DNA from 4 places in the Ensifer sp. 2TAB8 genome. Region 3 is predicted to be linked to each of the others. Evidence: predicted binding sites of a transcription regulator. Region 3 holds the regulator's gene; each other region holds the start of a gene.
The links. The regulator PhoB, encoded in region 3, activates phosphate uptake and scavenging genes when phosphate is short. The targets are predictions, from matches to a motif close to TGTCATNNANCTGTCAT.

Region 1: a site for PhoB is predicted at 3,990-4,006, ahead of AB4Z53_RS08490 (DUF2794 domain-containing protein). Genes of this name have one in related genera too.
Region 2: a site for PhoB is predicted at 3,957-3,973, ahead of AB4Z53_RS13835 (UDP-2,3-diacylglucosamine diphosphatase). Genes of this name have one in related genera too.
Region 4: a site for PhoB is predicted at 3,074-3,090, ahead of AB4Z53_RS21840 (DUF1045 domain-containing protein). Genes of this name have one in related genera too.

What each region holds. Positions count from the first base shown of each region.
Region 1 is NZ_JBFRGB010000003.1:100,771-106,655, reverse strand. It holds gene acnA (aconitate hydratase AcnA) at 1-2,683, shown strand, start outside; gene AB4Z53_RS08495 (DUF1223 domain-containing protein) at 2,939-3,712, shown strand; gene AB4Z53_RS08490 (DUF2794 domain-containing protein) at 4,027-4,431, shown strand; gene AB4Z53_RS08485 (GNAT family N-acetyltransferase) at 4,555-5,109, opposite strand; gene AB4Z53_RS08480 (Bax inhibitor-1/YccA family protein) at 5,232-5,885, opposite strand, start outside.
Region 2 is NZ_JBFRGB010000007.1:18,082-23,966, reverse strand. It holds gene AB4Z53_RS13850 (ABC transporter permease) at 1-576, opposite strand, end outside; gene dgcA (N-acetyl-D-Glu racemase DgcA) at 812-1,795, shown strand; gene AB4Z53_RS13840 (MFS transporter) at 1,747-2,967, opposite strand; gene AB4Z53_RS13835 (UDP-2,3-diacylglucosamine diphosphatase) at 3,066-3,905, opposite strand; gene AB4Z53_RS13830 (NADP-dependent malic enzyme) at 4,078-5,885, shown strand, end outside.
Region 3 is NZ_JBFRGB010000001.1:625,133-631,017, forward strand. It holds gene argF (ornithine carbamoyltransferase) at 1-709, opposite strand, end outside; gene AB4Z53_RS03080 (aspartate aminotransferase family protein) at 814-2,013, opposite strand; gene AB4Z53_RS03085 (GcrA family cell cycle regulator) at 2,434-2,955, shown strand; gene phoB (phosphate regulon transcriptional regulator PhoB) at 3,025-3,708, opposite strand; gene phoU (phosphate signaling complex protein PhoU) at 3,959-4,672, opposite strand; gene pstB (phosphate ABC transporter ATP-binding protein PstB) at 4,723-5,538, opposite strand; gene pstA (phosphate ABC transporter permease PstA) at 5,552-5,885, opposite strand, start outside.
Region 4 is NZ_JBFRGB010000014.1:16,222-22,106, reverse strand. It holds gene uraD (2-oxo-4-hydroxy-4-carboxy-5-ureidoimidazoline decarboxylase) at 54-557, opposite strand; gene puuE (allantoinase PuuE) at 557-1,486, opposite strand; gene AB4Z53_RS21845 (NUDIX domain-containing protein) at 1,672-2,106, shown strand; gene AB4Z53_RS21840 (DUF1045 domain-containing protein) at 2,129-2,929, opposite strand; gene AB4Z53_RS21835 (PRC-barrel domain-containing protein) at 3,198-3,587, shown strand; gene AB4Z53_RS21830 (NAD(P)/FAD-dependent oxidoreductase) at 3,655-4,797, opposite strand; gene mnmD (tRNA (5-methylaminomethyl-2-thiouridine)(34)-methyltransferase MnmD) at 4,837-5,550, shown strand; gene AB4Z53_RS21820 (trimethylamine methyltransferase family protein) at 5,719-5,885, shown strand, end outside.

The DNA.
Region 1 (5,885 bases), on a different contig from region 3:
GTCCCTAGACAGCTTCAATTGTCGCTCCACGCTCACCGTCAACGGTGTGGACTACGTCTATTACAGCCTACCCAAGGCCGAGGCGAACGGTCTCGCCGGCGTATCCAAGCTTCCCTACTCGATGAAGGTTCTGCTCGAGAACCTGCTGCGCAACGAAGATGGCCGTTCTGTCACCAAGAAGGACATCGAGAACATTGCCGCCTGGCTCAACGACAAGGGCACGGCTGAAAACGAAATCGCCTACCGTCCCGCCCGTGTGCTGATGCAGGACTTCACCGGCGTTCCCGCCGTCGTCGACCTCGCCGCGATGCGTGATGCCATGGTCGCGCTCGGCGGCGACCCGGAGAAGATCAACCCGCTGGTTCCCGTCGACCTCGTCATCGACCACTCGGTCATCGTCGACGAATTCGGCACGCCGAACGCCTTTGCCCGCAACGTCGAACTGGAATACCAGCGCAACGGCGAGCGCTACCGCTTCCTGAAGTGGGGTCAGCAGGCATTCAAGAACTTCCGCGTCGTTCCCCCCGGCACCGGCATCTGTCACCAGGTCAATCTGGAATATCTGGGCCAGACGGTCTGGACCCGTGAAGAAGACGGCGAAATCACCGCCTACCCGGACACCTGTGTCGGCACCGACAGCCACACCACCATGATCAACGGTCTCGGCGTTCTCGGCTGGGGCGTTGGCGGTATCGAGGCGGAAGCCGCGATGCTCGGCCAGCCGGTCTCGATGCTTCTGCCCGAAGTCATCGGCTTCAAGCTCACCGGCAAGCTCAAGGAAGGCGTCACCGCGACCGACCTCGTGCTGATGGTCGTGCAGATGCTGCGCAAGAAGGGCGTTGTCTCGAAGTTCGTCGAATTCTTCGGCCCGGGCCTCGACAACATGACGCTCGCCGACCGCGCCACCATCGGCAACATGGGCCCGGAATACGGCGCGACCTGCGGCTTCTTCCCGGTCGACAGCGAAACCATCAACTACCTCACCATGTCCGGCCGTGAAGAGCAACGCATCGCACTCGTCGAAGCCTACTCCAAGGCGCAGGGCATGTGGCGCGACGGCGACGGCTCCGAGCTCGTCTTCACCGACACGCTCGAACTCGACCTCGGCGACGTCGTTCCGGCCATGGCCGGTCCGAAGCGTCCGGAAGGCCGCATCGCGCTCGAAAACATCGCGTCCGGTTTCGCCACCGCACTCGAAAACGACTACAAGAAGCCCGGCCAGCTTTCGAACCGCTATGCCGTCGAAGGCACGGATTTCGACCTCGGCCATGGCGACGTCGCCATCGCTGCGATCACCTCCTGCACCAACACCTCCAACCCGTCGGTGCTGATCGCTGCCGGCCTGCTCGCCCGCAACGCGGTCGCCAAGGGCCTGAAGTCCAAGCCGTGGGTCAAGACCTCGCTTGCACCGGGATCGCAGGTCGTCGGCGAATACCTCGCCAAGTCCGGCCTGCAGAAGGACCTCGACGCGCTCGGCTTCAACCTTGTCGGCTTCGGCTGCACGACCTGCATTGGCAACTCCGGCCCGCTGCCGGGCCCGATCTCGAAGACGATCAACGACAAGGGCCTGATCGCCGCCGGCGTTCTTTCGGGCAACCGCAACTTCGAAGGCCGCATCTCGCCGGACGTCCAGGCGAACTACCTCGCTTCGCCGCCGCTCGTCGTCGCCTACGCGCTTGCAGGTTCCGTCCAGAAGGACCTGACCAAGGAGCCGATCGGCGAGGACAAGGACGGCAAGCCCGTCTTCCTCAAGGACATCTGGCCGACCTCGAAGGAAATCCAGGAGTTCATCTTCAAGTACGTCACCCGCGAGCTCTATGCGACCAAGTACGCGGACGTCTTCAAGGGCGACGAAAACTGGCAGGCCGTTCAGGTTCCTCCGGGCCAGACCTATGCCTGGGACGATGCGTCGACCTACGTTCAGAACCCGCCCTACTTCGTCGGCATGGGCAAGTCCGGCTCTGGCATCTCCGACATCAAGGGCGCCCGCGTCCTCGGTCTCTTCGGTGACAAGATCACGACCGACCACATCTCGCCGGCGGGTTCGATCAAGGCGGCTTCGCCGGCTGGTGCCTACCTTATCGGTCATGGCGTCGGCGTTGCCGACTTCAACCAGTACGGCACGCGCCGTGGCAACCATGAAGTGATGATGCGCGGCACGTTTGCCAACATCCGCATCCGCAACCACATGCTCGGCCCGAACGGCAAGGAAGGTGGCTACACCATCCACTATCCGTCGAAGGAAGAGATGTCGATCTACGACGCCGCCATGCAGTACAAGGAAGAGGGCGTTCCGCTCGTCATCTTCGCCGGTGTCGAATACGGCAACGGTTCGTCGCGCGACTGGGCTGCGAAGGGCACCAACCTGCTGGGCGTCAAGGCTGTCGTCGCACAGTCCTTCGAGCGTATCCACCGCTCGAACCTCGTCGGCATGGGCGTCATCCCCTTCGTCTTCGAAGAGGGCACGACCTGGGAATCGCTGGGCCTCAAGGGCGATGAAGTCGTCACCATCGACAACCTCGCCAATGTCCAGCCGCGCGAAAAGCGCGTCGCCAAGGTCACCTACGGCGACGGCAGCGTGAAGGAAATTCCGCTGATCTGCCGTATCGATACGCTGGACGAAGTGACCTACGTCAACAACGGCGGCATCCTGCAGACCGTTCTGCGGGACCTCGCCGCCTGATCGGCCGGGGTCGTCTACGCGCCGCGCAACGCCTTTAGTCGGCTATGATTGAAGGAAGCATGCGGTAAGACATTGGAGCCGGGACGCCGAAAGGCGCCCCGGCTCTTTCTTTGGGCGCCCAATGCCGGCGCGTCCAACACAAGGTCGTGCTCACCCGCCACCTCACTCCAACGTGACTTCCCGTTGATGCGTGGCCGGCGTATGTAAAGAACTCCCCCATAAGGAGTAGGCCGACGGCCCCAACGAAGTGACGCCATGACATCCGCAGACCGTTCTTTCATTCGTCCTCTTGCACTGGCTTTCGGGCTGTTCGCAGCCACCGGTGCACCGGCCGGGGCGCAGGACGGACAGGTGATCAAGGGCGTCGTGGAATTGTTCACCAGCCAGGGCTGTTCCTCCTGCCCGCCAGCCGACGCCGCGCTGAAGGCACTGGTCGATGACGGCGATGTCGTGGCGCTCGCCTATCACGTCGACTACTGGAATTATCTCGGCTGGGCCGACACGCTCGCCTCCAAGGAAAATACCGAGCGGCAATACGCCTATGCCCGGATGCTTGGCCGCAACGGCGTCTATACGCCCCAGGCGATCCTCAACGGCCGTGATCATCTCAACGGCGGCAACCTCGAGGCGATCAAGACCCGACTGGAAACCATGAAGGCGGAAGGCAAGGGACTTGCCGTTCCCGTCGAGGCAAAGATCCAGGGCGAGGAGATCCAGATCAACATTGGCAGCGGCATCGGCAAGGCAAACGTCGTCGTCGTCTATTTCGACCGTGCGAAAATCGTCAAGATGGAGAAGGGCGAGAACAGCGGCAAGGAAGTCCCCTATTGGCATGCCGTGCGTGACATCCAGACGATCGGCATGTGGGACGGAACGCCGGCAAGCTTCACGCTCCCCGCGACAGTCCTGACCGAACGGTCCGGCAACAGCGGCTGTGCCGTTCTCCTGCAGACGATGAAGGACAAGGAAACGCCGGGCGCGATCGTCGGCGCAACGGCCGTGCTCGCCGGCCCGCAGGGCAAGTTATAGCCCGGCGAGGCGCGCAAGGGGTGGTTCGGCCCGGCAGCATCGAGGGGCTGGGGCTGAGGGTTCGAAGTTACCGGACCGAACCGGCCATGGCTGCGTTCGGTGAACTCCCGCAGCATGACGACCTGACCGGACATACGGTGGCAACGACTCTGTCCGTCAGCGCCCGCGAGTTTTGCGGTGAATTGGGGCGGCGATTTGACTGAATTGGGGCAGACGTAAGAAATGCCCTCATCGTCCAACGGCTTCCGGCTTGCTTTTCGGCTCATGTCAGGCACACTGTTATCGTTCTGTCACAACAGAAGGCCGGATTGCCGATGACCGATGAGCCGGATTTGCCGCAAGGCGAGGCGCGCCATCAGCGCGAGACCACTTCCGAAGTGGTCGTCGATCTTCACGAATACAAGAACGCCAAGAACCCTCCCCCCATCACTTTCCATCGTCGCGAATTGGACCAGATCCTCTGGGTCTACGGTCGCATGGTCGGCGAAGGCGAATGGCGGGACTACGCCATCGATCACCTGAGGGACCGGGCGGTTTTCTCGGTGTTCAAGCGTTCGGGCGAAATGCCGCTCTACCGGATCGAGAAGAACCCGAAACTGGCGGCGAAGCAGGGTGCTTACAGCGTGCTGAACATTCACGGCACGATCCTGAAGCGCGGGCACGAGCTCGCCCAGGTGCTCAAAGTGTTCGACAAGGTTCTGAAGCTGGTGGAAACCTGAGGCCTGTTTCACACCGACGTTGCGGTGAGATGCGCGGCGATGTCTCCGGCGCAGCGGGTTGATCTGTCCCGGGACGGCTGACCACAAGCGGCGCATGTCGAGCGTCCGCCGAACGTTCGACGATCACTGATAGAGCGTGTCCGGATAGACGTCTTCCGGCGGATCGCTCGTCTGCCCCTCTCCGAGTGCAAGCTGCATGATCGCCGTATCGAGCCAGCGGCCATGCTTGAAACCGGTCGCATTCATCGTGCCCTGATATTCGAAGCCGAGGGAGCGGTGCACCGCGATCGAAGCCGGATGGGCGCCGCCGATCACCGCCACCATCTGCCGAAAGCCAAGCTCCGTGCAACGCCGGATCAGTTCGGCGAGCAACGCCTTGCCGGCTCCCTTGCCGCGCGCTTCCGGCGCCAGATAGATGGAATCCTCGACCAGGAAGCGATAGGCCGTGCGCGTGCGAAAACCGGAAGCATAGGCATAGCCGACGATCGTTCCGCCATCGTCGACGGCAACCATGTAGGGATATCCATTGCCGATGATCGTCTCGAACCGCGCCCGCATCTCCGTTTCGGAAGGCGGGTTGATCTCGTAGGTCGCGACGCCATTCAACACGGATTCGCGATAGATCGCGGTGATGACGGGAAGGTCGGCCAAGGTGGCGTCACGCAGGCTCAGGGACATAGCGGTAGACTGTAGCTCGAGGTTTCGGTGTCCTTCACTCCCACGGAGCCCGGACGCGATCAACATTTCTCCGGCAACAAAAAAGGCGGCCGAGGCCGCCTTTTCCGTCATTCGTTCCAACCTTAGTTGTTCCGGTTGCCCATGAACTGGAGCAGGAACATGAACAGGTTGATGAAGTCGAGGTAGAGCGTCAGCGCGCCCATGATCGCCTTGCGGCCGGCAACGGTGCTGTCATCGGCTTCGTAGTACATTTCCTTGATCTTCTGCGTGTCGTAGGCGGTGAGGCCAGCGAAGACCAGAACACCGATCACGGAGATCGCAAAGCCGAGGGCCGACGAAGCAAGGAAGATGTTGACGATCGACGCGATGATCAGGCCGAAGAGGCCCATGATCAGGAACGTGCCGAAGCCGGACAGGTCCTTCTTGGTCGTGTAGCCGTAAAGCGACAGAGCGCCGAACGAAGCGGCCGTTACGAAGAACGTCTGCACGATGCTCTGGCCGGTGAAGACCAGGAAGATCGACGACAGGGACAGGCCCATCAAGGCCGCGTAGATCCAGAACGTCGTCTGCGCTGCGGAGACGCTCATCGAGTTAATGCGGAAGCTCATGAAGAAGACCATCGCCAGCGGCGCCAGCATCACGACCCACTTCAGGGGCGAAGCGTAGATGAGCTGGGCGAATGCCGGATTGGAGGCGGCAAGCGCATAGGTTCCGTAAGCTGCCACGCCAGTGATCGCGAGGCCAAAAGCCATCAGGTTGTAGACCTTCAGCATATA
Region 2 (5,885 bases), on a different contig from region 3:
TGCAATGATCGCCCCGATCAGGAAAGACATCAGCGTGATGATCGGTACCGCCATCACGCCCATCCGGTCGATCTGATGAACGATCGCCGCCGGCGAGACGCCGCTGTGCCTACCGAGCTTGAGCTGGGCGCCGCGCACCGCGGACCCCAGAATGTACATGGCCGCGACGATATCGTCCCAGGTCGCCACCATCGCCTCGCCGACCGGCGCGAAGATGCGCTGGAACAACGGAACGCGCCCGTTGCCTTTTTCAGGCGCGCGCAGTTCCGCCGGCAAGGCGTCGATAAGCTCGATATACCGCTGCCCGCCCTCGGCAAAATGCACGTCGTCGCGCGAAGTGCCGGCAATGCGGGTCATGAAGCGCCGGATGATCCAGGCACCGGCCGTATCCATCGCCGTCACGCCGGAGAGATCGAACTGCGTGACGCCATCGCTCTTGCGGGCGAGGCCATCGAGCTTCTTTGCCATCGCTTCCGCGGTTTCGTGCCGCCAGGTGCCCGTGAAGACATAGCTTTGCCCACTGGTACTTTCGGCCAGTTCGACATCGGCGGTAAGCTTGCGGGCGGATTGCGTCACGTGGTTTCGGTTTTCCTGATTTGCGATCGCATAATCCTTTAAATCGAAATCGACCTAACGACAGAATTATGCAGCAGACCTAAAGTGTTACAGCGACCTTTATGCGTCTCAACGCGCGGCGCCGTAAAGATTCGTAAATGCTTGCACCGTCATAACGGCTCGCACCGTAGCTGTCACCCGCACGTTGGGCCGGCGGCGATGCCGGACCCTCAGATTGCTCGCCGGAGACGTTTTCATGTCACTTTCCCTCGATGCTTCAGTGGAACATTTCCCGATCGCAGGCACCTTCACGATCTCGCGTGGCTCCAAGACGACGGCAAGCGTCGTCACCTGCCGAATCAGCGACGGCACCCACACCGGCGCCGGCGAGTGCGTGCCCTATGGACGCTATGGCGAAACGATCGAATCGGTACTTTCCGAGATTGCCGCCATACGCCCGCATATTGAGGCGGGCCTCAGCCGCGTCGAGTTACAGCGCCAGATGAAGCCGGGTGCCGCCCGCAACGCCGTCGATTGCGCACTATGGGATCTCGAGGCCAAGCAGAAAAACAAGGCCGTTCATATACTTGCAGGCATTCCCTCGCCTCAGGAATTGACCACCGCCTACACATTGTCGCTTGCCGAACCGGATGCAATGCGCGAGCAGGCCGCAAAATACGCCCACCGTGCCCTGCTCAAGATCAAGGTCGGCACGCCGGACGATGCCGCGCGTATCCGCGCCGTACGGGCCGGCGCGCCGAAGAGCCGCATCATTCTAGATGCCAATGAAGGCTGGACGCCGGAAACGCTTGCCTATCATTTTGCGATCTGCGCGGAGGAGCGCATCGACCTGATCGAGCAGCCGCTCCCTGCCGGGTGCGACGAGGCACTGGCGACGATAGCCCGGCCCGTCCCCATCTGCGCGGATGAAAGCGTGCACGCGACCGGCGACCTTGCCGCCCTCGTCGGCCGCTACGATGCCGTCAACATCAAACTCGACAAGACCGGCGGTCTCACCGAGGCGCTGCGAATGCGCGATCAGGCGACCGCACTTGGCCTGAAGATCATGGTCGGTTGCATGGTCGGCAGCTCGCTGGCGATGGCGCCGGCAATCCTTGTCGCCCAGGGCGCCGATTTCGTCGACCTCGACGGGCCGCTGTTGCTCGCCGAAGATCGCACGCCGGGCCTACGTTACGAGGCGTCGCTGGTCTTCCCGCCGGAACCGCGTCTCTGGGGCTGAAGGTACCAGGCGGCGACCGCGAAGCAGCAGCCGGCAAAGGCAACGACCGACATCGAGTAGAAGCCCTTTACACCGTACCAGGCATAGAAATAGCCGGACAGGAACGTGAAGATCGCGGTGAAGATGCCGGTATAGAAGAAATAGAGCCCCTGGGCGGACGCCTCCTGCGACTCCACCACCCGCTCCACCAGCTTGTGCTGCATGCCCGTGTGCATGATCGCATAGGTGAAGGCATGGAAGCACTGGAGGATGAAGTAGCCGCTGAAGCCGAGATCCATCGGGAAGATGATCCAGCGCACCACGGCGAGAAAGCAGCCGGACAGGATCATCACCCAGACGCTGAAACGACGGCTGATCGCCTTGGCGAAGATGAACATCGTCACCTCAGCCGCCACGCCCGCACTCCAGAGCAGGCCGATTTCGGTACCGCTATAGCCGATGTGCTGCCAATAGATCGCCGAGAAAGCGAAGAGCATCGCATGGCTGGCGTTCACCAGCGTCACACCGATCAACAGCAGTTGCAGGTCGAGCTGTCGCAGCGACTTCGGCGGCGGCTCGGTGAGCGCGGTGATCGGTGACGGCCGGCGGGGCTTGCCGACCCGGGGTGCCCCATACGCCATGGCGATGGTCAGCCCGAACCCGATCGCCATGGCCGGTAGCACCATGTCGCTGCCGAAGATACCGACCATCCAGCCGCCGATCATCGTCGCTCCGATGAACGCAACCGAGCCCCAGAGCCGCATATGGGCATAATCGAAACCCCAGCGGCGCACGCCCGATAGCGCAATCGCCTCGACGATCGGCACATAGGGCGAATAGACGGCCGATTGCAGTGTGTAGATGACCAGCACCGGCCAGAAGTCGCGGAAGTAGAAGAGCACCAGGGCGGTCGCCAGCGACAGGCACCCGGACCAGATCAGCACGATCGCACGCTCGCCGAGACGGTCGGCAATGACGCCCGCGATCGGCGCGGTGATGACGCGCACGAACATCGGCAGCGCCAGCACGACGCCGATCTCGAAGTCGGTCATCGAGAGCGTGCTGAGCCACATCGGAAAATACGGCATCGCGAAGCCGTTGACGATTAGCGGCGCGCAGAAGAGCAAGGCGATGCGAAGCGCGAAATGGCGCGGCGGAGGGCCCACATATGCGGGCGCTGAGGAGGGAATCATCGGCTGACCTGGATGGCTGTACGTGATCTCTAGCACAGCCCGGGCATGGCTCGCCATAACCTAGTTTTCGCGACAGGACCGGCCTGCCGCCTCTGGGGTCAGGCGGCGCGCTGGATCAGCAATTGCGCAAGCAGCTTGTCGGCTTCGCCCGACGCTTCGCCCTCGAGGGCACCGCCGCGCATCTGGTGCCAGGTGATGAGCTCCATCGTGCCATCGTGGTGCTCGGCAATCGCGGTACAGCTTTCCACCCAATCGCCGGTGTTGATGTAGCGGATATCGCCGATGTTCTCGATGACGGCATGGTGGATGTGTCCGCAGATCACGCCCTGCGCGTCGTAGCGACGAGCCTCGTCGGCAACCACCTTCTGGAACTCGCCGATGAAGTTCACCGCATGCTTCACCTGGAGCTTGGCCCAGGAGGAGAACGACCAATAGGGCATGCCGAGACGCCGGCGGATGGCGGCCAGGCCGATATTGATGGCGATCGCCGTGTCATAGGCCCAGTCGCCGAGATAGGCCAGCACACGGGCATTGCGCACCACCACATCGAACTCGTCGCCGTGCAGGATGAGATACTTGCGGCCGTCGGCGCCGGCGTGGAGATAGCGCTGCGCCACCTCGATGCCGCCGAAGTGCACGCCGGGAAAATCGCGCAGGAACTCGTCGTGATTGCCGGGGATATAGACGATGCGCGTACCCTTGCGCGCCTTGCGCAGCAATTTCTGGACGACGTCGTTGCAGTTCTGCGGCCAGTACCAGCTGCGCTTCAGTCGCCACCCGTCGACGATATCGCCGACAAGCACGATCGTTTCGGCTTCGTGGTACCGCAGGAAATCAAGCAGGTAGTCCGTCTTGGCGGCCTTGGAGCCGAGATGGACGTCGGAGATGAACAACGTCCTGAGCTTTCGTACGGAGTTGTCTTGCTGCGCCGCCGTCATGCCAGCCTCGTCTCTAGTTACGCTTCCTGCCTCCGTGAAAACCAGACTCGTGTTTCAGGAAGATGACATGAGCGCCTTGCTGCCTGTCGGGCTCCCGAAATCAGCACGGCAAACTGTACCTCGCTCCGAATTCATGCCAAAAGGCACGACCACGAATGAGGAATGTGAGAGCATGAACACGGGCGACAAAACGAAATCCCAAACAGGTCCGGCCAGCGGCGACATCGACCAGCAGGCCCTATTCTTCCACCGTTACCCTCGCCCGGGAAAGCTCGAAATCCAGCCCACCAAGCCGCTCGGCAACCAGCGTGACCTGGCGCTTGCCTATTCGCCAGGCGTTGCCGCGCCTTGCATCGCCATCCGCGACAACCCGGAGACGGCTGCGGATTTCACCGCCCGTGCCAACCTGGTTGCCGTGATCTCCAACGGCACAGCCGTGCTCGGCCTCGGCAATATCGGCCCGCTGGCCTCCAAGCCGGTCATGGAAGGCAAGGCGGTTCTGTTCAAGAAGTTCGCCGGCATCGACGTCTTCGACATCGAGATCGACGCCTCGAGCATCGACCGCATGGTCGACGTGATCTCGGCACTGGAGCCGACTTTCGGCGGCATCAACCTCGAGGACATCAAGGCGCCCGAGTGCTTCGAAGTCGAGCGGCGCCTGCGCGAGAAGATGCAGATCCCGGTCTTCCATGACGACCAGCACGGAACCGCCATCATCGTCGCCGCCGCCATCCTCAACGGTCTGGAACTCGCCGGCAAGGACATCGCCAAGGCGAAGATCGTCACCTCCGGCGCTGGTGCGGCAGCACTTGCCTGTCTCAACCTGCTCGTGACGCTCGGCGCCAAGCGCGAGAACATCTGGGTCCACGACCTCGAAGGCCTCGTCTACAAGGGGCGCGAAGTGTTGATGGACGAGTGGAAGTCCATCTATGCGCAGGACAGCAGCAACCGCGTTCTCGCCGACAGCATCGGCGGCGCAGACGTCTTCCTCGGCCTGTCCGCCGCAGGCGTGCTGAAGCCGGAACTGCTGGTGCAGATGGCCGAAAAGCCGCTGATCATGGCGCTTGCCAACCCGACGCCGGAGATCATGCCGGAAGCCGCCCGTGCCGCCCGCCCGGACGCGATGATCTGCACCGGCCGCTCGGACTTTCCGAACCAGGTCAACAACGTTCTCTGCTTTCCGCACATCTTCCGCGGAGCGCTCGACTGCGGCGCAAGCACGATCAACGAAGAAATGAAGATGGCGGCGGTCCGCGCCATTGCCGGCCTCGCCCGCGAGGAGCCGTCCGACGTTGCCGCCCGCGCCTATTCCGGCGAGACCCCGGTCTTCGGCCCGGACTACCTCATCCCCTCGCCCTTCGACCAACGCCTCATCCTGCGCATCGCGCCGGCCGTCGCCAAGGCAGCTGAGGAAAGCGGTGTCGCCACCCGTCCGATCCAGGACTATGACGCCTATCTCGACAAGCTGAACCGCTTCGTCTTCCGTTCGGGCTTCATCATGAAGCCGGTGTTCGCGGCTGCCAAGAACGCCCAGAAGAACCGGGTGATCTTTGCCGAAGGCGAAGACGAGCGCGTGCTGCGCGCCGCCCAGGTGCTGCTCGAAGAGGGTACTGCCCGCCCGATCCTGATCGGCCGTCCGCAGATCATCGAGACCCGCCTGCGCCGCTACGGCCTGCGCATCCGTCCCGATGTCGATTTCGAAGTGGTCAACCCCGAAGGCGACCCGCGCTACCGCGACTATGTCGAGGACTACTTCGCCCTTGTCGGCCGTCTCGGCGTCATCCCGGAAGCCGCCCGCACCATCGTGCGCACCAACACGACGGTCATCGGCGCACTTGCCGTCAAGCGCGGCGAAGCCGATGCGCTGATCTGCGGCGTCGAAGGCCGCTATTCCAGGCACATGCGCGACGTTTCGCAGATCATCGGCAAGCGTGAAGGCGTGCTCGACTTCTCGGCCCTCAGCCTGCTGATCTCCCAGCG
Region 3 (5,885 bases):
GACCGCGGGCGCGGTGTTCCTGGTTCATCGACACCCAGGTGTCGGTAACGACGCAGTTGGCATTGGCGACAGCCTGCTCGGCATCATGACACAGCAGGATCTCGCCGCCGTTGTTACGAGCCCAGTTCAGGATCTTGTCCTGCGGCTCGGAACCGAGCGGCACAGCCATGTTCATGCGATAGCCGAAACGGGCGGAGCCTTCGATCAGCGAGTGCAGCACATTGTTGCCGTCACCGGTCCAGGCGATCGTCTTGCCCTTCACCGATCCGCGATGCTCTTCGAAGGTCATGATATCGGCCATGATCTGGCAAGGATGCGTATCGTCGGTCAGGCCGTTGATAACAGGCACTGTCGCATGCTCGGCCAGCTCCAGAAGACGACGATGGTCGGTGGTGCGGATCATGATCGCGTCGACATAGCGCGACAGGACCTTGGCGGTGTCGCCGATCGTCTCGGCGCGGCCGAGCTGCATTTCGGTGCCCGAAAGAAACAGGGTCTCGCCGCCCAGCTGGCGCATGCCAACGTCAAAGGAGACGCGTGTACGGGTCGACGGCTTTTCGAAGATCATCGCCAGCATCTTGCCGGCGAGCGGCTTCTCGGCGGTTCCTGCCTTGGTCGCCGCCTTTCGGACGCGGGCATCGTCAATGATCGTCCGGAGATCGGCGGCCGTCATGGCCGAAAGATCGAGAAAATGTCTGGTGCCTGCCATCGTACTCGGTTCCTGTCTGAAAAATCGATCCCTGGTGCGCCACGCATTCCGCGTGAACGCACGAAGATCATTCTAACACCCTGTGTCGGCGTCGGTCCTATCCGTTAAGCGGCAGCGTTGCCGCCGGCCTTGCGCACTGCCTCGGCAGCGCGCTCGATGCGTGCGAGACCCTCGCGCGCTTCCTCCGCCGTCACCGTCAGCGGCGGCAGCAGGCGCAATACGTTGTCGCCGGCCGGTACGGCCAGGAGCTTCTCGGCGCGGATTTCCTTCAGGAGATCGGCCGAGGGACCCTTCACCTTGATGCCCAGCATCAGGCCATCGCCGCGGATGTCCTCAATGACATCCGGGAAGCGGTCCTTCAGCGAGGCAAGGCCCTGGCGGAACACGAGCGCGACATCCCGCACATGGCCGAGGAAACCGTCCGCGAGGATGACGTCGAGCACGGCGTTGCCGACGGCCATGGCCAACGGGTTGCCGCCATAGGTGGAGCCATGCGTGCCAGCCACCATGCCGGCAGCCGCTTCTTCCGTCGCAAGGCAAGCGCCGAGCGGGAAACCGCCGCCGATGCCCTTGGCCACGGCCATGATATCCGGGCGGATACCCCACCATTCATGGGCGAACAGCTTGCCGGTACGGCCGACGCCGGTCTGAACCTCGTCAAGGATCAGGAGCAGGCCGAACTCGTCGCAGAGCGCGCGCAATTCCTGCATGAACTCCTTGGTCGCCGGACGGATGCCGCCCTCGCCCTGGATCGGTTCGATCAGGATCGCAGCGGTCTCCTCGGTGATCGCATTCTTGACGGCTGCGATGTCACCAAACGGAACCTGGTAGAACCCCGGCGCCTTCGGCCCGAAACCTTCGATGTATTTCTGTTGGCCGCCGGCGGCGATCGTCGCGATCGTGCGGCCGTGGAAGGCACCCTCGAAGGTGATGACGTGAAACTTCTCGGGCTGCCCCTTGGCGAAGTGATAGCGCCGCGCCGTCTTGATCGCGCATTCCAGCGCTTCCGCACCGGAATTGGTGAAGAAGACCCGATCGGCAAAGGTGACGGCCGCCAGGCGACGCCCAAGGCTTTCCTGGCCAGGAACCTCGTACAGGTTGGAAAGGTGCCAGACCTTCTCGGCCTGCGCCTTCAGTGCCTCGACGAGGTGCGGATGCGCATGACCAAGCGAGTTCACGGCAACGCCGGCAGCGAAGTCGAGGTAGCGCGAGCCATCTTCGGCAATCAGCCAGACGCCCTCTCCTCGCTCGAAACGCAACGGCGCGCGCATGTAGGTGTCATAAAGCGGCGTGGTTGCAGTCATGCGAGGCTCTCCTTACTCCAGTCGACATCGATCCCGCGGCTTCGTGCGACCCGATAAAAATCAAAAATGCCGCCTTGCGGCGGCGCAGGCACTATTCCCATTTCGCACTGCAATGTCAACAAAACCAAGCCTTGCAGCGCGATGACAAGGCCCGTTTCCCTGCGGCGAAAAAATCAGTCGGAAGGGCTTGCAAAAATGCAACGCTGATCGAGCAAGTTGGGGAAAACTACGAATTCGATTCGGCTCGATTCCCCGGACTCTTGCCACGGAGTCCGACGGTCAGTACGTTAACATTCAATTACTAGACGCATGCGGCGGACCTAGTCACCAAAAGAGTTATCGCGTTTGCAACCTCGGGGTTCAGCCGGGGTGCGGTGAGGGATTCTGCCATCCCCAACGCTGAGAACGGAGAGTGCAGAGATGAACTGGACTGACGAGCGGGTGGAGAAACTGAAGAAGCTTTGGTCCGAGGGCCTGAGCGCTAGCCAGATCGCGGCACAGCTCGGCGGTGTCAGCCGTAACGCTGTCATCGGCAAGGTTCATCGCCTGAGCCTCCCGGGACGCGCCAAGGCTGGCGGCAGCACCACCGCTGCGGCCCGTCCGAAGCGGCCGACCTCGGCCCCGCGCGCACCGAACTACGCCGCGCGCGTTGCGACCCGCACCGTTGCCCGTCCGTCCGGCGCCACGGTTCTCAAGGAAGAGATCGAAGTCGATCTCGTGGCCGAGCAGGATTTCAGCATCAGCACCGACGTGGTCGTGCCGATGTCGCGCCGCCTCGAGCTGACCCAGCTCACCGAGCGCACCTGCAAGTGGCCGATCGGCGACCCGCTGAAGGAAGAGTTTCACTTCTGCGGCAATGACTCGCCGGAGTCCTCGCCCTATTGCAGCTTCCATGCACGGCTTGCTTACCAGCCCTCGGCCGAGCGTCGACGGATGCGCTAAGGCGCCGCACGGGAACAAAAGGAAAAGGGGCCGATCGGCCCCTTTTTTATTGGCTTCAATTTGCCATTCTCAGCTTTCGAGCGAGTATCCGGCGCCGCGGACCGTGCGAATGACGTCGGGCATGGTCGAGAAGTTCAACGCCTTGCGCAGGCGGCCGACATGGACGTCGACGGTACGCTCATCGACATAGATGTCATGGCCCCAGACGCCGTCCAGGAGCTGCGAGCGCGAGAAGACGCGGCCCGGAGAGGACATCAGGAACTCCAGCAGGCGGAACTCCGTCGGCCCCAGGCGAACTTCGCGGCTACGGCGATGAACGCGATGGGTTTCCCGGTCGAGCTCGATATCGCCGCAGCGCAGCAACGTCGAGAGCACTTCAGGCTTCGCCCGGCGCAGCATCGCCTTGACGCGAGCCATCAGCTCCGGCGTCGAGAACGGCTTGACCACATAGTCGTCTGCCCCGGTCGCTAGACCACGAACGCGCTCGCTCTCTTCGCCGCGCGCCGTCAGCATGATGATCGGCAGTCGCTCCGTTTCCGGGCGTTGGCGCAGCCGACGGCACAGCTCGATGCCGGAGACGCCAGGCAGCATCCAGTCGAGGATGAGGAGATCGGGCAGACGTTCCTGAAGCCGGATCTCTGCCTCGTCACCCCTGAGGATCGTATCGACGTCGAAGCCTTCCGCTTCCAGATTGTAACGCAGCAGGACGCTCAGCGCCTCTTCGTCCTCGACCACGGCGATTTTTGGCAACATCAGGTAACCACTCCTTACCGTGAGCGCCGTGCGGGTCCAGTGGACCGACCGGCGCTCAGACACTCTAAATCTGGAGCACAACCGCCGTTTTCAAAGGCGGTGCGAAAGCCGCGTGCTTCAGATACAGGAATTCGGGGCCGCGACCGAAGCCGCGACCGGATGATATTCATGGGGCATGCATTGCGAACGCGCGTTCGGCGCTAGAAGGGATGGGGAAGAGTATATGTAACTCCCCTCGTCCCGCTCTAACCTAGTCGTTGACCGAGCCCAACGTCGACGTGTTGTCATCCTTCGGACGCTCGCCTTCCGYCTGGGCACCCGTAGCCATGTAGTAGATCGTCTCGGCGATGTTGGTCGCGTGGTCACCGATACGCTCGATGTTCTTGGCGCAGAACAGAAGATGTGTGCAGGGCGTGATGTTGCGCGGATCTTCCATCATGTAGGTCAGCAATTCGCGGAACAGCGAGGTGTAGATCGCATCGATCTCCTCGTCGCGCTCACGGATGCTGTTGGCCTTTTCCGGCGAGCGCGAGGCATACACGTCGAGCACTTCCTTGAGCTGCACCAGCGCGAGCTCGGCGAGGTGCTCGAGACCGCGGGCGAGCTTGCGCGGGATGCCGGAACCGGCAACCGCGATCACGCGCTTGGCGGTGTTCTTGCCGAGGTCGCCGACACGCTCCAGATCGGAGGCGATGCGGATCGACCCCATGATCTCGCGAAGGTCGGCGGCGACCGGCTGGCGCTTGGCGATCGTGACGATCGCCTTCTCGCCGATCTGGCGCTCGGCATCGTCGAGGACGGTGTCGTCCGAGATCACCTTCTGCGCGAGAGCCAGGTCGGAATTGACCAGGGCGCGAACGGATTCGGCGACCATCTGCTCTGCGAGACCGCCCATCTCCGAGATGCGGCGCGTCAGGTACTTCAGTTCTTCGTCATAGGCGGACATGATATGCATGGACATGATCGTCGATCCTTACAGGCGCTTTCCAGTTACTGTTGCAGCCTTATGCGGCCTCAGCCGAAGCGGCCCATGATGTAATCCTGGGTGCGCTGGTCATCCGGATTGGTGAACATCTTGTCGGTGTCGTTCTCCTCGACGAGATTGCCGAGGTGGAACATGGCGGTGCGCTGCGAAACGCGGGCGGCCTGCTGCATCGAGTGGGTCACGATGACGATCGTGAAGTTCGTGCGCAGTTCGTGAATGAGTTCTTCGACCTTGGCGGTCGCGATCGGGTCAAGCGCCGAGCAGGGCTCGTCCATCAGGATGACTTCGGGGCTGACGGCGACGGCACGGGCGATGCAGAGGCGCTGCTGCTGACCACCGGAAAGCCCGGTGCCGGGCTCCTGCAGGCGGTCCTTGACCTCGTTCCACAGACCGGCCTTCTGCAGGCTAGTCTCGACGATCTCGTCGAAATCCGCCTTGGTGCGGGCAAGTCCATGGATACGCGGACCGTAGGCCACGTTGTCGTAGATCGACTTCGGGAACGGGTTCGGCTTTTGGAAGACCATGCCGACGCGAGCGCGCAGTTCAACGACGTCGATGGTCGGATCGTAGATGTCGTCCTCATCGAGCGTGATCCTGCCGGTGACGCGGCAGTTCTCGATGGTGTCGTTCATGCGGTTCAGCGTGCGCAGGAAGGTCGACTTGCCGCAACCGGACGGGCCGATCAGCGCCGTCACCGTGTTTTCCCGGATGTTGAGGTTGACGTCGAAAAGCGCGCGCTTCTCGCCGTAATAGACCGACACATCCTTGCCGATCATCTTGTAGGGCACAGTGTTCATTTTCTGATCCAAGGCCTTCTCGACGGCTGCTTCTGACATGATGTTCATAGTAATTACCTCACTACCAACGGCGCTCAAAGCGACGTCGCAACAGAATGGCGCCAAGGTTCATGACGACGAGGAAGATGAGAAGGATGATGATCGCGCCAGAGGTGCGCTCGACGAAGGCGCGTTCCGCCTCGTTGGCCCACATGTAGATCTGCACCGGCAGCGCGGTCGACGGTTCCATCGGCGAACCGGGGAAATCGACCACGAAGGCGACCATGCCGATCAGGAGCAGCGGCGCGGTTTCGCCAAGCGCATGGGCGAGACCGATGATGGTGCCGGTCAGAATGCCCGGCATTGCCAGCGGCAGCACGTGGTGGAAGATGGTCTGCATCTTCGAGGCACCGAGG
Region 4 (5,885 bases), on a different contig from region 3:
GATCCAGTTCGATGGTCCCCCTGGTGAGTGAGGGCGCGTATCGAACGGTTTTGTCAGGCATTTTCGTCTCCAGGAAGCATCGACTGCAGCCGCAGGCGGGCGATTTTCTCCACCTGCGCGCAAGCGGTTTCAAATTCCTCTTCGGGCGAATTGTCAATGCGGCTTTCGAAGGCGGCGAGAATCTGCCCCTTGGTCAGCCCCTTCACAGCGATGATGAAGGGAAAGCCGAATTTCTTCGTGTAGGCATCGTTCAGCGCCGTGAAGCGCTGATGCTCCTCGGGCGTCAGCCGGTCGAGACCGGCAGACGCTTGCTCCGCCGTCGAGTCCGCCGTCAGCTTGCCCGCGATCGCCAGCTTGCCGGCAAGATCGGGATGGGCGCGCAAGACCTGTAGCTTCTCGCGCGGCAATGCCGCACGAAAAGCCTGGCAGAGTGCCGAATGCACGTTGCCCGCCATCAGGCCCGCCGTCGTGGCGCGATCGAAGGCGCGTTCGGCCACCCAGGGTGAATGCTCGAACACGCCGCCGAAACGGGCGACGAAGGCGTCGCGGTCGGACATCAGAGCGCCCCTTCCGGCTTGTGGTGCTGGTACCAGTGGTTGGCGATATCGATGCGCCGGGGCACCCAGACCTTGTCATGCGACATGACGTAATCGATGAAGCGGGCGAGCGCGGCCGCACGACCCGGGCGCCCGACGAGCCTGCAGTGCAGGCCGATGTTCATCATCTTGGCGTCGCCCTGGCGGCCTTCCTCGTAAAGCACGTCGAATGTGTCCTTCAGGTAGCTGAAGAACTGGTCGCCGCTGTTGAAGCCCTGCGGCGTTGCGAAGCGCATGTCGTTGGCGTCAAGCGTGTAGGGGATGATCAGGTGCGGTTTGTCGGCCGGCAGGCCGGGCACCCAATAGGGCAGTTCGTCGGCATAGCTGTCGCAGGAATAGAGGAAACCGCCCTCTTCCAGCACCAGCTTCAGCGTATTGGACGAAGGCTTGCCTTGGTAGATGCCGAGCGGCCGCTCGCCGGTGAGTTCCGTGTGCAGGCGGACGACCTCGCGGATATGCTCGCGTTCGACCTCTTCGGGGAAATCCTTGTATTCGAGCCAGCGCAGGCCGTGGCTGGCAATCTCCCAGCCGGCTTCCTTCATGGCCGCAACCGCTTCCGGATTGCGCGCCATCGCCTGCGTCACGCCGTAGACAGTCAGGGGCACGTTGCGGCTCGTGAACATGCGCCACAGCCGCCAGAAACCGGAGCGCGCGCCGTACTCGTAGATCGATTCCATGTTGAGGTTACGCTGGCCATGCCAGGGCTGCGCGCCGACGATCTCGGATAGCAGACATTCGGAAGCCGGATCGCCATCGAGAATGCAGCTTTCGCCACCCTCCTCGTAATTCAGCACGAACTGCACGGCAATGCGCGCGTCGCCCGGCCAGTTTGCCTTCGGCGGATTGCGGCCATAGCCAACGAGATCGCGCGGATACTTAGTCTCAGACATCAAATCACCCTTCGATTTTTCCCGAACGGTATCACCGCCGACCGGATTGTCGATACCGAAATGACGCTAGGTGAGGCAGCGATATCGTCCGGAGCCGAGCTGAAACTATCTGAAAAGCTCGACTCGAGCCCAGGTTGAGCGTTTATCTGAAACGACGTCCAATAGAATCAAGCGGCCTTGCCGAGATGAAATCCTACATCCAAACGCTTCGCGAAAAAATCGGCACCAGCCTTCTCCTTTGTCCGTCGGTGGCCGCCGCCATTCTTGATTCCGATGGCCAGATCCTGCTGCAGGAGAAATCAGGCGGCGAAGGCTGGAGCCTGCCCGCGGGCGCGATCGAGCCGGGCGAAACGCCAGCGGAGGCAGTGATCCGGGAGGTGATGGAAGAAACGGGCTATCCGGTTTTTGTCGAAGCCATCCTGGGGGTATTCGGTGGGAAGGAGTTTCGACACACCTACCCGAACGGCGATCAGGTTGAATATGTGGTGACCCTGTTCCGCTGCCGCATTATCGGCTCCCAAACCGCGATAATCGACGAAGAAACAAATTCATTGCGCTATTTCTCGCAAGCGAACATGCCCCCGCTGGGTTTGCCTTATCCAAAAGCGCTTTTGTTTTAAGCGAACTCCACCGCCGACAAATCTAACGCTGCGCCATCAATGCCGCGACAATGAGCGGTAAGGGTCGCATCGATCCCGAACCGAGCGAGGGATCGGCGACCATGCGTTTGGCGCGCTCGGCGCGGGCGTTCGTGGAGATCTTGCCGAGCGGATGCTGCGAGTGCACACGCAAGGGCGCGCCGGTCTCCTGCTCGACGAAGAGGGCAAGGCTGCCGACGGAAAGCGGCGTCGCGAGGCACGGCTCCAACAGCTCGCGCAGGGGTGGCTCGACCTGGCGCATCGCGTCGGACGCCAACGGGCCGGTCAGCATCATGTGGAAGCGATATTCGTCCATCACATGAGGATCGCCCCAGCGATGGAGATTGGAAAACTGCGGTGCGGTCAGCCGATCCGGGTCGGAACGCTCGATCTCGTCCTCGCTGAGCGGCGCGCGAAAGGCATCGAATTCCTGAACGACGTTGGCCGCCAACAGATGCATCGCGGTGCTCGGCACCTGCGGCATCAGGCCGAAGCACCGGCCGATGCGTGCGACCTCCAGGCGATCGATTTCAAACGGCGTCTGCGCGCCGGCAAAATGCATCAGCGCCTTCAGCAGCTGTGATTCCGTCATCTCCGGGTGCAGACGAAACGGCGACATCATCACCGCGTGGAAACCGAAGCGGCGCGGCACCGCCGTGTGGTAGGCGATGTCGGCGGAGCTCAGGCCTGTGACCGAAGGCAATTCCGTCGGCTCGCCGGAATAGACGTTGCGCCCAAGCCAGCTTGCGGCGACCACGGAAAGCGGGTCGGCCATCGGCGGCGTAAAACAAATGGCGTAGCGCATGGCTGGCTCCAGCTATCCCTTACGGCATGAGGAAAAGTATCTGCGGATTCCTCATCCCGCCCAATGAGTTCGATCACCCTCATGATCTTCGATGCCCCGACGCGGGATCATCGTGATCTGTTGGCCGCGTCTTAGGTGATTTGCGTGACAGATTGACGAAGTGGACGGGGCAAAACCGCGCGAGTGCGCCGGTTTGCGCCAGATTTTCGGAACCATCCAGCCAACCAGCCGTTCCCTCTTCGGTAACAATCAAGGATGGAGAAGAAGCGTGAGCTATCACAACGCAAACCTGCAGGACGCCCGTATCAAGGAAACCCATGACCTGATTGCGAGCGACAAGGTTGAAGGCACGAAGGTTTATGGCTCCGACAAAAAGCACATCGGCTCGATCGAGCGCGTGATCATCGAAAAGCGCAGCGGTCGGGTGGCCTATGCCGTGCTCGGTTTCGGCGGCTTTCTCGGCCTTGGCGAAGACCACTATCCGCTGCCCTGGGCAAAGCTGACCTATGACGAGAACCTTGGCGGCTACCGCACCGACGTGACGCGCGATCAGGTCGATCGTGCACCGAAATATCGCGGCAACGAGGAATACGACTGGAACGAAGAAAACGGCCGCCGCGTCTACGACTATTACGGCGTGCCGCCCTACTGGATGTAAGGTCGGACTTGCGATTGTCCGAGCATTCAAGGCTCCGCCAGCGGCGGGGCCTTTCCTGTGTCCAGTCCTAGAGGTGTTTCTCTCGAAGCGCCGCGATGTGATTCCGGCAAAGGAAAGAATCGGGGATATCGATCGTCGGAACGCCGGTGATCCCGTCGATGACGAAACGCGCCAAACGATGCGCGATGCCGAAGCTCACCTTGAAGCCGCCGGTCAGCACGGAGATGTTCGAATGATCAGGATGCCGCCCGACCGTGGGCTCACGCCCGGCCGATTTCGGCCTGAGCCCGGCCCAACGCTCCACCACCTGGGCGTCTGCCAGACGCGGCGCCAATAGGGTTGCGCGCCGCAGCAGATCGTCGAGCTGTTCGTCCGTGGATAGCGGATGGGCAAAGCTGTTCTCACTGGTGCTGCCGATCGCCACATGGCCGTCGTCATGGGCGATGACATAGACGCCATCGGTGAAGATAACCGGCAGGTCCGGATCAACGGCCGCCTTCAGGAGCGCTGCCTGGCCCTYGACCGCCGTGCCGCTCGTCGCTTTCAGCGGACCCGACACGGCATCAATCAGCGGGAAGCTGCCGATGCCGGCAGCGATGATGCAATGGTCGAAGCTGAGCCGGCTGCCATCGTCGCGCTCGACCTGGCCATGCGCCGGCAGGATGCTGCGAACGCCTGCACTTTCGTCGATCTGAACGTTCTTCAACTGCGACAGCGCGGCGCGCAGGGCCGTCAAAGTGCGGCGCGGCGACACTCGCGCGGCGAGCGTATCGAAAACGACGCCATGCGCCGTTGCCTCTTCGGCGGGCCAGCCCTCCGGTCCGGTTTCCTGGACATGCCAGAAGAATTGCCGCTCGCCGGCGCGCCATTGCTGTTGCGCATCCTGCTCGTGCCGTAGAGCAATGTCACGCAGATGTGGCTTGGCAAGCGGCATCAGTCGCCCGGTGCGCCGATAACCGGTCGACAATCCCGTCTGGGCTTCGAGCTGTGCAACCTCTTCTTCGAGCGACACCAGTGCATCGAACTGGAACTGTTTCTTTTCATTCCAGCGATCGGGCATATGCGGCATGAGCGCGCCCAGCAGGCCGCCGCTGGCGCCGGCGCCGATTGACCGCGGCTCGACGAGCCGCACCTTCATGCCCTTGCGCGCGGCGCAAAGGGCGGCCCACAGCCCCATGACGCCGCCGCCGATGACCAAAAGTTCGCTCATCGATTGACCTTCTCCGGCCGGCGGACTATCGCCTTTGCCATGACAGGACCAGCAGACCCGATCGACCCGCCAGCGCACCAAAACCTTGATTGGCACGAGGGCGATATGCCCTATTCCCGGGAGTTTGGCGATCACTTTTATTGCCGCACCGACGGGCGGCTGGAATGCGGCCACGTGTTCCTTTCAGGCAATGGCCTGCCGGAACGCTGGGTCGGCGCAGGCACCTTCCGCATCGGCGAACTGGGCTTCGGCACCGGCCTTAATTTCTGCGAAACCTGGCGCCAATGGAAAATCACCGCAGGGGCAGGCGACCGTCTGCACTTCGTCTCGTTCGAGCGTTTCCCGATGGCCGCTGACGAAATTTCGCGCGCGCTCAGCCACTGGCCGGAGATCGACACGGAACGCCGGGCCCTGGTCGCGCGCTGGCCGGCAGAGCCCAACGGTGACGTCCATATCGATTTCGGCGACGGCGTCAGCCTCACGGTCGTCTGCGGCCCCGCCCTGGATGGGGTTGTCCGCGCTCAGTCGTTCGATGCCTGGTATCTCGACGGCTTCGCGCCCTCGCGCAATCCCGACATGTGGTCGGAAGAACTGATGCGGCTCGTGTTCGAAAAGACCCTCCCCGGCGGAGGCTTTGCGACCTACGCCGCCGCCGGTTTCGTCCGGCGCAATCTCCAGGCGGCCGGCTTCGTCGTCGAGAAACGCAAGGGTTTTGCCGGCAAGCGCGAGATGCTGCGGGGTGAGCGCTCCTAGCGACGCCTTCCCGATGGCGGCATGTCTTGAACGGTTGCGCCATCGGTCCGCAAAATTGCGTCAGTGGAAGCTGATTTACTCCACCAGAGAACTGAACTGTCGCAAATGGCGGGCCATCGCCATCGGGAATCTGCGACACACAACCATCGGCAACGCGGTGGGTCCTTCATGAACGACGATCAGTTTCCCGATGCAGCAACCGGCGATGCAGCTTCGTCGCCGCTGGAGCGGCGGCGCAGGCCAGGCGGCCGCGGCGCCGAGCGGGCGCGCAAATCCCCCGGCGTAAAATACCTCAATCTTGTCAATACGCTGACAAAGTCCACCGTGCTGTCCGA